4 regions of the Methylobacterium sp. 275MFSha3.1 genome follow, and region 4 is predicted to be linked to each of the others. Evidence: riboswitches for the same ligand, from Rfam matches in the RefSeq annotation. Region 4 holds a riboswitch; each other region holds the start of a gene.
The links. A riboswitch is a leader RNA that binds a small molecule or an ion and turns the genes downstream of it on or off. The one in region 4 is predicted to bind cobalamin.
Positions count from the first base shown of each region.

Region 1 (3,439 bases), on a different contig from region 4:
GGGCACGTAGGGCTGCGTGCCCCGGTGCAGGCCGACGATCCGGCAGGCGTGACGTTCGCAAGAGGCGGTACTTCTCCCGGATGCCATCGACCGCCTGCCGGCGTCGCTCGAGGGCTACAAGTTTCCCGAGGCGACGTCCGCCAGTACCGGCTTTTCCAAAGACAGGTCCGCCACGAGCCGCCGTAACCGAGCGTTCTCGCGCTCCAACTGCTTCATTTTGCTGGCCTGGTCGACTTGGAGGCCGCCGTACTCCTTGCGCCAGCGTGAGTCGCTCTGCTCGGAGATCTCCGCCTCCTCGCACGCCAGCGCCAAGCTTTTGCCTTGTGCCGTCTGCACCTCGATCTGGCGCAGCTTCAGCACGACCTGCTCCCCGCTCGTCTTCTGACCTCGCCGCATGCCCGACGCCTTCGGTCCTGGCTGATCCTCTCAATCAGCCCGGTCCAAAGCCAGCCGGTCAGGTCACGAGACACCACCCATACTCGATGTGAGAAGATACTGGCTGACGCGCTCGGCGAGCATCTCGCGCTCGCCTATCAGCGTACCATCGGCAGTCGCGAGCCAAAACTCGCCGAGGTCGGCCTCTGACCAACTTGGCTACGCCGGCCCGGCCGATCGCGCGGAGCAGTACTCGGCGTTCTTCTGGGGCAAGATCGAGCCGGTCATCGGGGATGCGACTCGCCCTCTCACGCTGACTGTCGGTGGGCGGATCTGAACTCCCAATCTCTATAGTCATGTGTCCGGCAGCGAGCATGACCGCTGCCGCATGGGTCCTCGCCCCGGCTGCGCTATCAGAATGACTCTCGAAGAAATCGGCCTTGGTGATGATAGCGAGCAACGAGTTCGCCCTCGCGCGCGCGTGGGCACATCGTCCATCTACATCCGGTACAAGCCGTTTCGAAATGTGGGGCGCAACGTGGGCCCGCTACTGCAACCCCGTCAGAAGACTCAGTTAAATCAACGATTAAATTCAATTAAGTGGCGGAGAGGGGGGGATTCCGCCGTACGATCCAGAATTCCGTTCCGCAGCAATGACTTAGGCGATCCGCCTCGTCAACATGTGTACCACCACAATGGCCTGCGGGATGCGTCTCGGCAAGCGCTGGAAGCCCGCCTCAACGCAAGCTTCTGGGGACGGCTGAAACGGTGGAGCGCCCATTGGCGGATGGATCCTGGCGGTCCCCGGACCGATCATCGGCTCGCGTTGACTCACGGGTTCGTGAGGCTGTAGCTGGGCCGTGACGGTTCCCCTTCGGGGGATCAAAAGGGAACGCGGTGAGGGTGACAGCCCGATGCCGTGGCTGCCCCCGCAACTGTAAGCGGCGAGCCCTTCACCACCATGTCACTGGGTCACCCCGGGAAGACGGTGCGAGGGCGATGACCCGCGAGCCAGGAGACCTGCCGTCAGCCGTGGTCACACGCGAAACGCGTCGGGCGGGGTGTCCTGGCGGGTGTCGAAGCGCCCGCCTCGTGAGGCGGTCGCCCAGGCCTCGTTCGCGGTGACGTGCCACTGCCGTCCCGAGGTCCAAGGCCCGTGTCTCGTCCCACTCCGCAGTGGCGGCTTCGCGCATCCGTCGCATCGCTCGCGCTCGTCTCCCTTGGGCTGGCCCCAGCGACCGCCCAGGGCCCGCGGGCCGACCCCGCTCCGGCATCGGTCGTACTCGACCCGCTCTCGGTCGAAGGCAGCTACACCGCCGCCCCCACGTACCAGGTCAAGGATCTCTACAGCGGCACCAAGACGGTGACGCCGCGGCTCTCGCTGCCCCAGCAGGTCGACGTCGTGCCCCAGGAGGTCCTACGGGATACCGCCGCCACGCGCGTCGAGCGGGCCCTCGACTACGTGCCTGGCGTCGGCAAGCAGAACGACTTCGGAGCACAGAACCTCGCCCTCTACTCCGTGCGCGGCTTCGCCACCCAGGACATCTTCTTCAACGGCTTCAACATCGCCCGCGGCTACAACGGCGCGCCAGACACGCAGAACGTCCAGTCCATCGAGGTGCTCAAAGGGCCGAGCGGGGCACTGTACGGGCGCAGCGACCCGGGCGGCACCGTCAACATTCTGACCAAGCAGCCCGTGGCGCTGCCCTTCGTCGAGATGGGTACACTGTTCGGGAGCTTCGGCACGGCGCGCACCACCGTCGACGCCGGCGGACCGCTGAACGAGGAGGGCACCGTCCTCTACCGGTTCAACGGCGCGCTCGCCCGGCAGGACAGCTTTCGCGATTTCGTCGACGGCGACCGTGTCCTGGTCGCGCCCGTGGTGAGTTGGCTGATTAGCCCAGACACCAAGCTCACCGTCGAGGCGCAGTACCTTCGCAACCGTCAGACCTTCGACCGCGGGACGGTCGCGGTGAACAACCGCCTGGGCCTCGTCCCGCGCTCGCGATTCTTCGGTGAGCCGGGCGACGACTCGGTGTCAGAAGCCGGGATCCTGCAGATCCGCCTGGATCACGCCTTCAATGCCGACTGGCAGCTCAGGGTTGCCGGCCACTTCAACACCGGCAGCCTGACCGGCCTGCAGACCGGCGCGACCGGCCTCCTCGACGACGGCCGCACCCTGCTGCGCGAGTTCCGCCGGCACGACTTCACCTGGGGCGTCGCCATCGGGCAGGCCGAGCTCGTCGGGCACTTCGATACCGGGCCGTTCGCGCACACAGTGCTGCTCGGCCTTGAGCACGAGCGCTACAACAGCACCGAGAACCTGCTGCGCTCGACGCCGCGGCTCGACCCGTTCGCCATCGACCTGTTCAACCCGGTCTACGGCCAGCCCAAGCCGCCCTTCACGCGGCGCTACAGCGCGAGCGAGAACGTCGGGAACACCGCCATCTACGTGCAGGATCAGATTGCGCTCAGCCCGGAATGGAAGCTGCTCCTCGGCAACCGGACCGACTTCTACAACCAGACCTTCCGCGACAAGGTCGGTAACGAGCGCACGGAGCAGGACCGGACCGGCTTCTCGCCCCGCGCGGGTCTCGTCTACCAGCCGCTCTCCTTCCTTTCGTTCTACGGCAACGTGGCGGCCTCGTTCCGGCCCAATACCGGCTTCGACATCGCGACCCGACCCTTCGCCCCGGAGACCGGCTTCGGCTACGAGGCGGGCGTCAAGCTCGACCTCTTCACCAGCCTGAGCGTGACCGGCGCGGCCTTCCACATCGAGAAGGAGAACGTCCTCACGACCGACCCGCGGGACTTCTTCTTCCAGATCGCCGCCGGCGCGGTGCGCAGCCAGGGCTTCGACCTCAGCTTCGTCGGACAGGTAACGCCGGAGTTTCGGTTGATCGGGGGCTACGCCTTCATCGACGCCGCGGTGACCCGCGACGAGGTCCTGCGGGTCGGCTCGCCGCTACTCAACATCCCGCGCCACTCGGGCAGCCTGCTCGGCGTCTACGAGGTCCAGGCCGGCGACTGGAAGGGTTTCGGGTTCGGCGGAGGCGTCCGGGCC
Region 1 covers NZ_FNWP01000002.1:248,741-252,179, reverse strand. Annotated here, with positions in the region: partial or broken gene BLW78_RS01135 (IS3 family transposase) at 1-396, opposite strand, end outside; cobalamin riboswitch at 1,223-1,418, shown strand; gene BLW78_RS01130 (TonB-dependent siderophore receptor) at 1,532-3,439, shown strand, end outside.
Region 1: another riboswitch for cobalamin. It lies ahead of BLW78_RS01130 (TonB-dependent siderophore receptor); the one in region 4 lies ahead of BLW78_RS18695 (TonB-dependent receptor).

Region 2 (3,439 bases), on a different contig from region 4:
CTTCTTCGCCGTCTGGACCATGCTGCACCAGCGCGACGTCATCGCGCTCCCATTCGGTCTGGTGGCCAAGACGACTTATCCGGTGCTTCCCTGGATCGGGGTCATCCTGCTCGGCTATGCCATCGGTCCGTGGTTCCTGCCCGGCGTCGCCACAGGTACGCGGGAGCGCCGTTTCGCTGCAGTTGGCATCACGATGCTGGTCGGTTTCGCGCTGCTGCGCTTGGCGAACGGCTACGGCGACAAGCCCTGGTTCGTCGTCGACGACAGCGCCATGCGGAGCGCGATGAGCTTCTTCGCGCTGACGAAGTACCCGCCCTCGCTGCTGTTCCTGCTCCTCACGCTCGGGATTGGGGCGCTATTGCTCGTCCTATTGGAACGCATGGGCGACCGCCCGGCCGTCGCCGCGCTGGCGGTGTTCGGCGGTGCGCCGCTCTTCTTCTACCTGCTTCACCTAACGGTTCTGCGGCTGCTCTATCACGGCGCGTTTGCGATTTGGGGTGCGACGCAGGGCACCGTGTTCACCGTAGCGGACTACGCGTGGGTTCTGGCGTGGTACGCTGGGCTGATCGTGCCCCTCTTCTTCCCGACCGCTTGGTTTTCGCGCATAAAGGCATCGCGGCGCGATATCGCTTGGCTTAAGTACCTTTAGTGTTAGATCTATTGTCCTTTACATACAGTTTTCTACGCTCAAAACAGAAAGTCCAGCTAATATTCGTTGCACATAGCGCCGATTTATAGCGTCTATGGCTTCTGATAAATCTCTGCGTGCAGAGACACACATGAAAGTAGGGTGATGCTCACATTTTGGAAATCTCGCACAAAATCGCCTCCGCGCCCACGAGTGCCTATGCTACGGGAAAAGAGATTATATTATCTTAGATCGCTGAAACTATTTGCAAGATTTGTGTATCAAAACGAGGCGCGCCTCGCAGATTTGCTCAAACAACACTCCAGAGGCGATGAGATTTCTAACACGTACAGCTCAGCAGTGTTCGTAACTCATCAACGTCACGGGCCAAAGCAAAGGCCTGGGCTTCCTTTGACAATGCAGTTAAGCGCCGGACCTTTTGGGAAACATTCGGTATACAAAGAGTGGAAAGCATGCGTTTGAAGAAGGTCTGTCTCTAGTCTACTCTATCGGACCAACAGGAGATATAGCAGTCATTCTCTACCCATTTCGAAGCGAGGTAAATTCTCCATTTGAAGACAGCATCCTACTGGGCGTTATTCCGCCCGATCAAGCAAAGCTTCAGAAGAGAATGTCTCGCGATGTGAAGGATTTTGTCGCATACGGCTATGTTACAGCACTCGATGCAAAGCCAACTCTTTCAGAACTCGCGAGAATATCCTATTTAAGATTTATAAAGCCAACTCACAGAGAGAAAAAATACACACCCTCGGCATCATCCGGCTTGATAGATAAGATTAAATCTGCCAGCATGAGCGGCATAGCATCAGGCTTGCTGAGGTTTATTACTCTCGCAGCCGCTGTATATCTGGGCGCTCGCTACGGTATCCAGACGAAATGATCAAACAAAGCTGCTGTCGGTGTGATCGGTCTCCGGCGTGTCTCCAATCCATCCACACGTGGTATCGAGATACCGGGCGATCCGTCATAAACGCCAGACATCTGAGCAACGTGTTCCTATACATTGACGGATAGGCACACCGCAGCCTAGCTTGGGCGTGACGGTTCCCCTCGGGGATCAAAAGGGAACGCGGTGAGGTCACGCCCGTGAGGGCTCAGCCGATGCCGCGGCTGCCCCCGCAACTGTAAGCGGCGAGTCCTTCATCACGACGTCACTGGGCGGCCTCGCCCGGGAAGACGATGAGAGGGCGACGACCCGCAAGCCAGGAGACCTGCCGTCAGCCGTGGTCACACGCGGAGCTTGCCGGGCGGGGTGTCCTGGGAGGTGTCGCGGCGCCGTGGTTCCCTTGAGGACGCGGCCGCCGAGGCCTCGTTCGCGGTGACGTGCCACAGCCGTCCCCCGAGGCCGTCCCGTGTCCTGTTTTGTTCCCTCTGCGCTCCGGCGCACGCTGGCGCTGTCCTGCGCCGCACCCGCATTGCTCGCCTCCATCCCCGCCCTCTCGCAGCAGGTCGCCGCGCCCTTCGCGGATGCCCAGGGAGGCGCCCAGGCCGCGGTCTCCCTGTCCGAGATCTCGGTCTCGGCCACCGGCGTGCCGACGCCGATCGCTAATACGGGATCGAGCGTCACCGTGCTCACCGACCGCCTGCTTCAGGAGCAGCAGCGCCGGACGGTGCCGGATGCCCTGCGGCAGGTGCCCGGCCTCAACGTCGTTCAGACCGGCGGCGCCGGCGGCCAGACCTCGGTCTTCATCCGCGGCACCAACTCGAACCACGTGAAGGTCCAGATCGACGGCATCGACGTCAACGACCCCTCGACCCCGAACCGCGCCTTCGACTTTAGCCAGTTGCAGACCTACGACCTCTCGCGGATCGAGGTGTTGCGCGGGCCCCAGAGCGGCCTCTACGGAGCCGACGCCATCGGCGGCGTGATCTCCGTCGTTACCAAGCGCGGCGAGGGGCCGGCCCGGGCGACGGCGACCGTCGAGGGCGGCTCGTTCGGCACCTTCAACCAGTTCGGCAACATCTCGGGTTCGGAGGGGATCTTCGACTACTCAGTGTCGGTCGGCCACATCCGGCAATCCGCCGTCCAGATCACGCCGTTCGAGTTGCTGCCCCGTGGCGTGCCGTTGCGGACCGCCTTCACCGACATCAAGACGGTCTCGACCAAGCTCGGCGCGCAGCTCACCGACGAGTTCCGCCTCAACTACGTCCTGCGCTTCTCCGATAGCGCCTATCTCGACCAGGCCGACGGCGGCTTCCCCTACGTGCCGCTTCCGTACCGGAACCTCAACGACCAGCAGCAACTGATCATGAGGGGCGAGGCCGAGTGGACGCCGGTGCCGGGCTTCCACAACGTCTTCGGGGCAAATTATTCTAAGTTCGACCGCCTGTTCGCCGGCCCGCTGGATCCCCTCGCGCCGCCGACGCCTACCACCTCCCTCGGGGAGCGAACCCGGTTCGACTACCGCGGCGACTGGCAGGTCTCTCCGGGCAACCTCGTCCTGTTCGGGGCCCAGCGCGAGGACGAGCGCTTCGAGACGACCGGCATCGATCGGTCCAACGGCAACACCGCCGGCTTCGCCGAGCTTCAGACCACCCCCTTTGCGGGAGCCGCGCTGGTCGCCAACATCCGCCACGACGCGAACGATCAGTTCGGCGGCGCGACCACCTACCGGGTGGCGCCGAGCTACATCGTGCCCGGCACCGGGACCCGCCTGAAGGGCAGCGTCGGGACCGGCTTCAAACCGCCGACTCTGAGCCAGCTCTATCAGGACTACCCGGGCTTCCGCTTCTTCGGGAACCCGAACCTGCGGCCGGAGGAGAGCTTCGGCTTCGACGGGGGCTTCGAAC
Region 2 covers NZ_FNWP01000002.1:244,551-247,989, reverse strand. Annotated here, with positions in the region: gene BLW78_RS01125 (acetyltransferase domain-containing protein) at 1-649, shown strand, start outside; gene BLW78_RS30865 (hypothetical protein) at 1,068-1,529, shown strand; cobalamin riboswitch at 1,674-1,883, shown strand; gene BLW78_RS01120 (TonB-dependent receptor plug domain-containing protein) at 2,002-3,439, shown strand, end outside.
Region 2: another riboswitch for cobalamin. It lies ahead of BLW78_RS01120 (TonB-dependent receptor plug domain-containing protein); the one in region 4 lies ahead of BLW78_RS18695 (TonB-dependent receptor).

Region 3 (3,439 bases), on a different contig from region 4:
CCGGATGTCTCGATCAGGATGTGCTCCGGCGGCTCGGCGCGGCCGAGAAGGGTCTCCAGCGCCGGCACGAAATCGTCCGCGACCGTGCAGCAGATGCAGCCGTTCGGCAGCTCGACGATGGCGTCCTCGGTGCAGCCCTCGACGCCGCAGGCCGCCAGGAAGGACTTGTCGAAGCCGATATCACCGAACTCGTTCACCAGGATCGCGAGGCGGCGCCCCTTGGCGTTCTCGACCACGTGGCGGACGAGGGTCGTCTTGCCGGCCCCGAGGAAGCCGGTGACGATGGTGCAGGGGATCTTGTTCACGAGGGTCATTCCGCGGGCTCCAGGGTGCCGGCGGGGACCGGGCGGGGTTCTGGGAAAGGGGGAATGCGGGCGATCACGCCCTTGCGGAACGCCTCCGGACGCTCGCGCCAGGGCACGATGCCGTCCGGGGTCGCCGCGTAGGCCGCGAGCCCGCCGAGGATGATCTCGGCCGACGCGGCCGGATCCATGTCGCCGTAGACGTAGGTCCAGCGGTCGGCCGCGGCGACCGCCACGGTGCAGGGCCGCTTGCAGACCGACAGGCACTCCACCGCCTCGACCCGCAGGTCCGGCGTGGCGCCGCTCCGCGCCCGGAGCGCCTCCAGCAGGCGGGCCCCGGCGCGGGGGCCGTCGGGGTCGTCGTCCGGCCGGCGGCAGGTGATGCAGACGTAGAGAACGGTCTCAGGCACGGGCCGCTCCCCGATCCGCGCCGCGGGCGAAGGCCTGCCACGCCCAGCCGAGCCCCAGCCCGATCAGGATCCAGAACACGAAGCTGATGGCGAGCGACCGAGCGGCGAATTGCGCGGCGAGCGCCGCCGGAAGTTCGGACGCGGCCTCGGGCGCCTGCGGGGCGCCGACGACGTGCGGGGCGATGATCAGGACGAGCCCCCCGAGGATCGTGATCAGCGCGCGGCGAATCGTGATCAGGTAGAGCCCCATCCCGGTCGCCGCGGCGGTCATCACCCACCACGCCTGCCGCGTCGCGAGCGGGGCCGCCGCGCTGCCGGGCAATTCCGGGGGCAGGCCAAGGCCCGGCGCGAGCGCGACGCTGGCGAAGGCGGCCACCGCGAAGGCGAGGCCGACCTGCGGCGTGGGTTCGCGGCCGCAGGCGAGCATCACCGCGCCGAGCAGCAGCGCGTAGCCGACGCCACCCACGAGGGTCGCGAGCCCGGTGAAGGCCATCCGCGGCAGGCCGGGCGCGGGCTGCCATTCCGGCGCGGCGTCGGGCGCGGCGTGATCGTGCCCGGCATGGGCCAGCACGATCGGGAACGCCTTGATCGGGAGCGCCTTGGCAGCCCGGTTCGGCGCCTCCTGCTGCTCGTAGCGCTCGGCCGCGACGATCAGCGGCGAGGTCAGCGTGAGTTCGAGGCCCGTCACGATGGCAGCCGCGAAGAAGCCGGCGGCGAGGGCCGCCGACAGGAGCCGGATGATCATCCCTGGTCCGGGGACGTCAGTGACAGGGGAAGTTCTGGGTGTGGCGGAAGTCGTGCGCCGCGTTGTGGAGCGCGATCGCCGGCGAGAAGCCCGCCATGAACAGCAGGCCGAGGCCCAGCACGGCCGCGAGCGCGACGGCGATCGGGCGCTCCGACGCGCGGGTGCCGGCGGCGACGGGGGCGAGGGTTTGCGTCGTCATCAGAAGCGTCTCCAGCCGCCCCACCGGCGGCATTGCGGGATCCTGTCGCGACGGCAGGTCTCCTGGCTCGCGGCTCGGCGCGCCCACCGCCTTCCCGGATCGCTCCGGTGGCGCTTGGCGGGCGCTCGCCGCTCACAGTTGCGGGGGCAGCCGCGGAATCGGGGCTTCAAACCCCTCACCGCATTCCCTTTTCACCCCGTCTCCGGGGCACCGTCGCCCGGCCGTTGTAGACGCATGACCGCCAGGACACAACGGAGCGGCGCCGGATCGCGGCCGTTTCCCGCGCCCGCCCCGCGATCGGGGCGGGCTTGACGGCCGCGCCCCGGAGCGGGCACCGCCGCACCCGATACCCGCCCGGCCCCGGCGCGGGCGCTGAACTCCCGGAGACCCGATGGCCCCGACAGACGATCCGACCCCGGTCCTCGTCGATCTCGCGGCCGGCCGTGAGCCGCGGATCGTCTCCGATGCGGGCACGGGAACGACGTGGCTCGAGGTCGACCTCGGCGGCCGCTTCCCGATCCATTCCGTCGCCCTGCGGCCGGGGGAGGGGGCGGTTCCCGCCGAGCCTGGCGACGTCGCGGTGGCGGTCTCGCAGGACGGCGTGACGTGGGCCGAGCCGGACCTCGCTGGCTGGACCGCGACCCCGGACGCCCTCGTCGCCGCGATCGTCCCCGACGAGCGGGCCTGGGCGCGCGCGGTCCGGATCGCCGCGCCCGAACCGGCCCGGATCGCCGGCATCGGCATCCGCGCCGACGAGGCCGCGGTCGACCTGATCGCGCTGCGGGCGATGCTCGGCCTCGACGTGATGCTCCTGAACGAGACGCCCGGCGCCAACGTCTACGTCACCTACGCGCTCCAGTCGGCGCCCGACCGCGCCAGCCACGCCCTGGTCGGCCTGTCGCTGTTCGAGAACGGCGCCTTCGGCAACTGCCTCGTCCAGTACATCATCGCGGTGACGATCGCGAAGGCGCTCAACCTGAAATACATCAAGGTGCCCAAGGTCGACCGCAGCAAGGTGATCTTCCTGACCGAGCGGCTGACCTGCGACGGCCTCACCTTCATCCCGCCGGACGAGCCGCTGCCGGCGGACGGCTACTTCCTGTCGGGCCTGTATTTCGACCCGACGCAGTTCGAGCGCATGACCGCGCTGCGGGGGCCGACGGATTCGCGCGCGATCGTGCAGAGCGTGATCCGGCCGCTGTTCAACGGCCTGCCGAAGAGCTTCCCGGTGAAGCCCGACGACCAGCTCCTGATCCACATCCGGTCGGGCGACATCTTCAGCACCTGGGTGGATCCGCACTACCCGCAGCCGCCCTTCGCGTTCTACCGGATGGTCATCGACCGGCTTCTGGCCGAGGGTCGCATCCGCTCGGTCAAGCTCGTCTTCGAGAACAGGCTGAACCCGGTCATCGCCGAGGTGGAGGCGTACGCCGAGCGGCGCGGACTGCCGGTGGAGATCCAGAGCGAGTCGCTGATCTCCGACGTCGCGGCGCTGGTGAACGGCCGCTACCTCGTCTTCGGGCTGGGGACCTTCGGGCCGGGGATCTGCCACCTCTCCGACCACGTCGAGCAGGTCTTCTACTTCGCGTCGAACTGGCCGCAGGGCTTCCAGTCGATCCCCACCATCGGGAAGGTGGTCGAGGTCCGCGATCTCGAGGGCCGCTACATGAAGGTCGGCGAGTGGCAGAACACCGACGCGCAGCGCCGGACGATGGTGGATTACCCGGCCGAGGCCCTCGCCTTCGACGACGCGTGACCGGCGCGGCGGGCCGGAGGCGCTACG
Region 3 covers NZ_FNWP01000012.1:106,797-110,235, reverse strand. Annotated here, with positions in the region: gene cobW (cobalamin biosynthesis protein CobW) at 1-314, opposite strand, end outside; gene BLW78_RS16085 (DUF1636 domain-containing protein) at 311-712, opposite strand; gene BLW78_RS16080 (CbtA family protein) at 705-1,457, opposite strand; gene BLW78_RS16075 (CbtB domain-containing protein) at 1,474-1,656, opposite strand; cobalamin riboswitch at 1,691-1,886, opposite strand; gene BLW78_RS16070 (discoidin domain-containing protein) at 2,048-3,412, shown strand; gene BLW78_RS16065 (S10 family peptidase) at 3,435-3,439, opposite strand, start outside.
Region 3: another riboswitch for cobalamin. It lies ahead of BLW78_RS16075 (CbtB domain-containing protein); the one in region 4 lies ahead of BLW78_RS18695 (TonB-dependent receptor).

Region 4 (3,439 bases):
CGCGCTCGGCGGCGTCGCGGGCGCTGGTGCGCGGGCCCGTGCGGGCGCGGCCGTCGGCCTGGGCCTTGCCGCCCCTGAACTTGCTGGCGCTGGACTTGCCGGCCTGAGGCTTGCGCCCCGTCGGCCCGCCGCTTCTGGGAGGTCGTATCGTCATGCTTCCGCCGGCACCCGTCTCCGCGTCGGACGGAGCGTCCGGGCGCATGGGCCGCGGCGTCGCGGACGTCCGGACCGATGGGATTGCCCGGCTGTAGCATCGCCCGCGCCGAGCGGCAAAGGCAGTGGGCCGGCCCGGTCCGTCAGGGCTCCGCGCGCCACGCGTCGCGGAGGCGGGCCTTCAGGCCGGCGGGGAAGAGGTCGGGACCGCCCGGCACGTCGAGCCCGTCCAGATCGCACCACCGCGCCACGCAGGCGGTGCCGGAATCCTCGTGGAAGACGAAACGCTCCTGCCCGTCGAACCGCCCCGGCGGCAGGGCGACGGGGAACAGGAACAGCACCTCGTGCCCGACCTGCCCCTCGTGCGTGAAGATGTTCTCCATGACGCGGGGGCCGCCGAGCACCGAGACGGTGACGCCGAGCTCCTCCCGGAACTCCCGGATCAGGGCGTCCTCGACCCGCTCGCCGAACGCGACGCTGCCGCCGAGCGGCCGGACGCCTTTCAGCCGCCCATCATCCGCGCGGACCTCGGCCACGAGCAGGCTGTTGCCGCGCCGGGGCAGACCCAGTGCCTTCACGCGAATCTCCGCAGGGGGCCGCCAGACCGTCATCCCGCAGGGGCTAGCCCGTCGTCGGCGAGGCCGCAACGGACCGGCGCACAGCGCGCCGATCCACGGCAACAACCGGACACACGGTTGACGCCCGCCCCCGCTAAGGCCAAGCTGTGTTCGACGGTTCCCCTCGGGGATCAAAAGGGAACGCGGTGAGGGGTTCGCCCCGAAGCCGCGGCTGCCCCCGCAACTGTAAGCGGCGAGCCCTTCACCACCACGTCACTGGGTCACCCCGGGAAGACGGTGCGAGGGCGGCGACCCGCGAGCCAGGAGACCTGCCGTCAGCCGTGGTCACACGCGAAACGCGCCGGGCGGGGTGTCCTGGCGGGTGTCGAGGCGCCGCCAGTCCCGAGGGGAGGCGGCCGCCGAGGCCTCGTTCGCGGTGACGTGCCACAGCTAGCGCGCCCGCGACGCCGTTCCCCATGCCCGTCTCCGCCGTCCCGAACCCCTCGAGCCCTGTCGCAGGACGCCGTCGCGCGCCCGCACGGGCAGAGGCTACCGGACAGCGCGCGCATTGTAATGTTATTACAATGCTTGTAGGACGCGGGGGCCGGCGCGCGCCGTGCACGGACCGCTTTCCCCATGTCTCCATCGACCCATCGCTCCCGCCCCGGCGGGCGGGCCCCGCTCTGCGGCGTTCTCCTCGCGCTCCTCGCCAGTCCGACCGCCGCCCAGGAGGCGGTCACGCTGGATGAGCTGTCCGTCGCCGGCGCGGGCGGCGACCCGAGCCGCCTGCCGCCGAATGGCCTCAACCTGCGCACCCCCGACCGGACCGCGAGCCGCCTCGGCCTGACGCCGCTGGAGACGCCGGCCAGCCTCGACATCGTGTCGGGCGAGACCGCGCGGCTGCGCGGCCAGGACACGATCGCCGAGGCCGTGACTCAGGACGCGACCGGCATCACCACCATCGCGGCGCCCGGCAACGGCAACGGCGCGTTCACGTCCCGCGGCTTCGCCGGCCCGAACTCGATCCAGCAGCTCTACGACGGCACGCGCTTCTACGTCGGCGCCAACACCGTGACCTTCCCGTTCGACACGTGGAACGTCGAGCGGATCGAGGTGCTGCGCGGGCCGTCCTCGGTGCTCTACGGCGACGGCGCCATCGGCGGCGTCATCAACGTGGTGCCCAAGAAGCCGGTCTTCGTGCCGATCAACGCCGCCCGCGCGGTGATCGGCACCGACGGGGTCGCGCGGCTCGCCCTCGATTCCGGTGGCCCGCTGGGCCAGGCGGAGTACGGCGACACCTTCGCGTACCGCCTCAACGTCAGCGGCAACCGCGCCGACGGCTGGATGCGGCCGGAGGGCGATTTCCGCAACCTCGCGGTCTCCACCGCCCTGCTGTTCCGGCCGAGCGCCGACCTCGCCTTCACCCTGAGCCACGATCTCGGCTACCAGGAGCCCGCCCGCTACTGGGGCACCCCGTTGGTCGAGGGACGGATCCCGGATCTCATCCGGTTCAACAACTACAACGTCCGCGACGCGAAGATCACCTGGGCCGACAACTGGACCCAGCTCAAGACCGAGTGGTCCCCCTCGGCCGACATCACGATCCGCAACACCGCCTACCGGCTGACCAGCCGGCGCCACTGGCTCGACGTCGAGCAGTACAGCTACAACCGCGGCACCGGGCTCGTGGACCGGGGCGACTACCTGGAGATCTACCACAGCCAGGAGCAGGTCGGAGACCGCCTCGACGCGACGTTCCGGGGCAGCCTGTTCGGGCTGCCGAACCAGTTCGTAGCCGGCTTCGACGTGAATCACATCGACTTCCGCCACACCAACAACTTCTACTTCGACCAGACCACGAGCGTGCCGCTCACCGGCTACGATCCGGGCCTGTTCCCGCAGAACGGCCGGGCGCGCCCGGCCTACGCGACGCAGACGAGCCAGGCCTCTGTCTTCGCCGAGGACCGGGTGATCCTGTCGGACAAGCTGTCATTCCTCACGGGCGTGCGCCTCGACGTGCCGACGCTGAACCGCGAGGACCTGCAGACGGGATCGCGGTTCGAGAAGACCTATCGGGCGCTCGGCTACCGGTTCGGCCTCGTCTACAACCCGACGCCGGACAGCGCGCTCTACGCCCAGTACAGCTTCGCCACCGACCCGGTGAACAGCCTGATCACGCTGTCGCAGTCGCTGGCCGGCTTCAAGCTCGCGACCGGCGATCAGGTCGAGATCGGCGCCAAGGGGCTGGCCTTCGACGGCGCCCTCGAATGGACCGTCGCGGGCTACCGGATCGTCAAGGACAACCTGATCTCGGCGATCCCCGGCCAGCCGACGCTGTCCACGCAGGTGGGGAGCCAGTCCTCGCAGGGCTTCGAGCTGGCGCTCGGCTGGCGCTTCGCGCCGGGCTGGCGGCTCGACGGCAACCTCGCGCTCCTCCACGCGCAGTACGACCGGTTCGACCAGACGGTGAACGGCGCCACCGTCTCGTACGCCGGCAACCAGCCGATCGACGTGCCCGAGCGCGTGGCCAATCTCTGGCTGACCTGGGACGTCACCCGCGACTGGACCGCGCGGGTCGGACTGCAGAACGTCGGGCAGGTCTACAGCGACTTCGGCAACACGGCGCGGCGCCCCGCCTACAACCTCGTCAACGCGGTCCTGGACCATCAGGTGACGGCGGATTCACGCCTGTCCGTGCGGGTCTACAACCTGTTCGACAAGGTCTACGC
Region 4 covers NZ_FNWP01000015.1:99,753-103,191, reverse strand. Annotated here, with positions in the region: gene BLW78_RS18705 (RluA family pseudouridine synthase) at 1-154, opposite strand, end outside; gene BLW78_RS18700 (NUDIX hydrolase) at 297-764, opposite strand; cobalamin riboswitch at 869-1,062, shown strand; gene BLW78_RS18695 (TonB-dependent receptor) at 1,347-3,439, shown strand, end outside.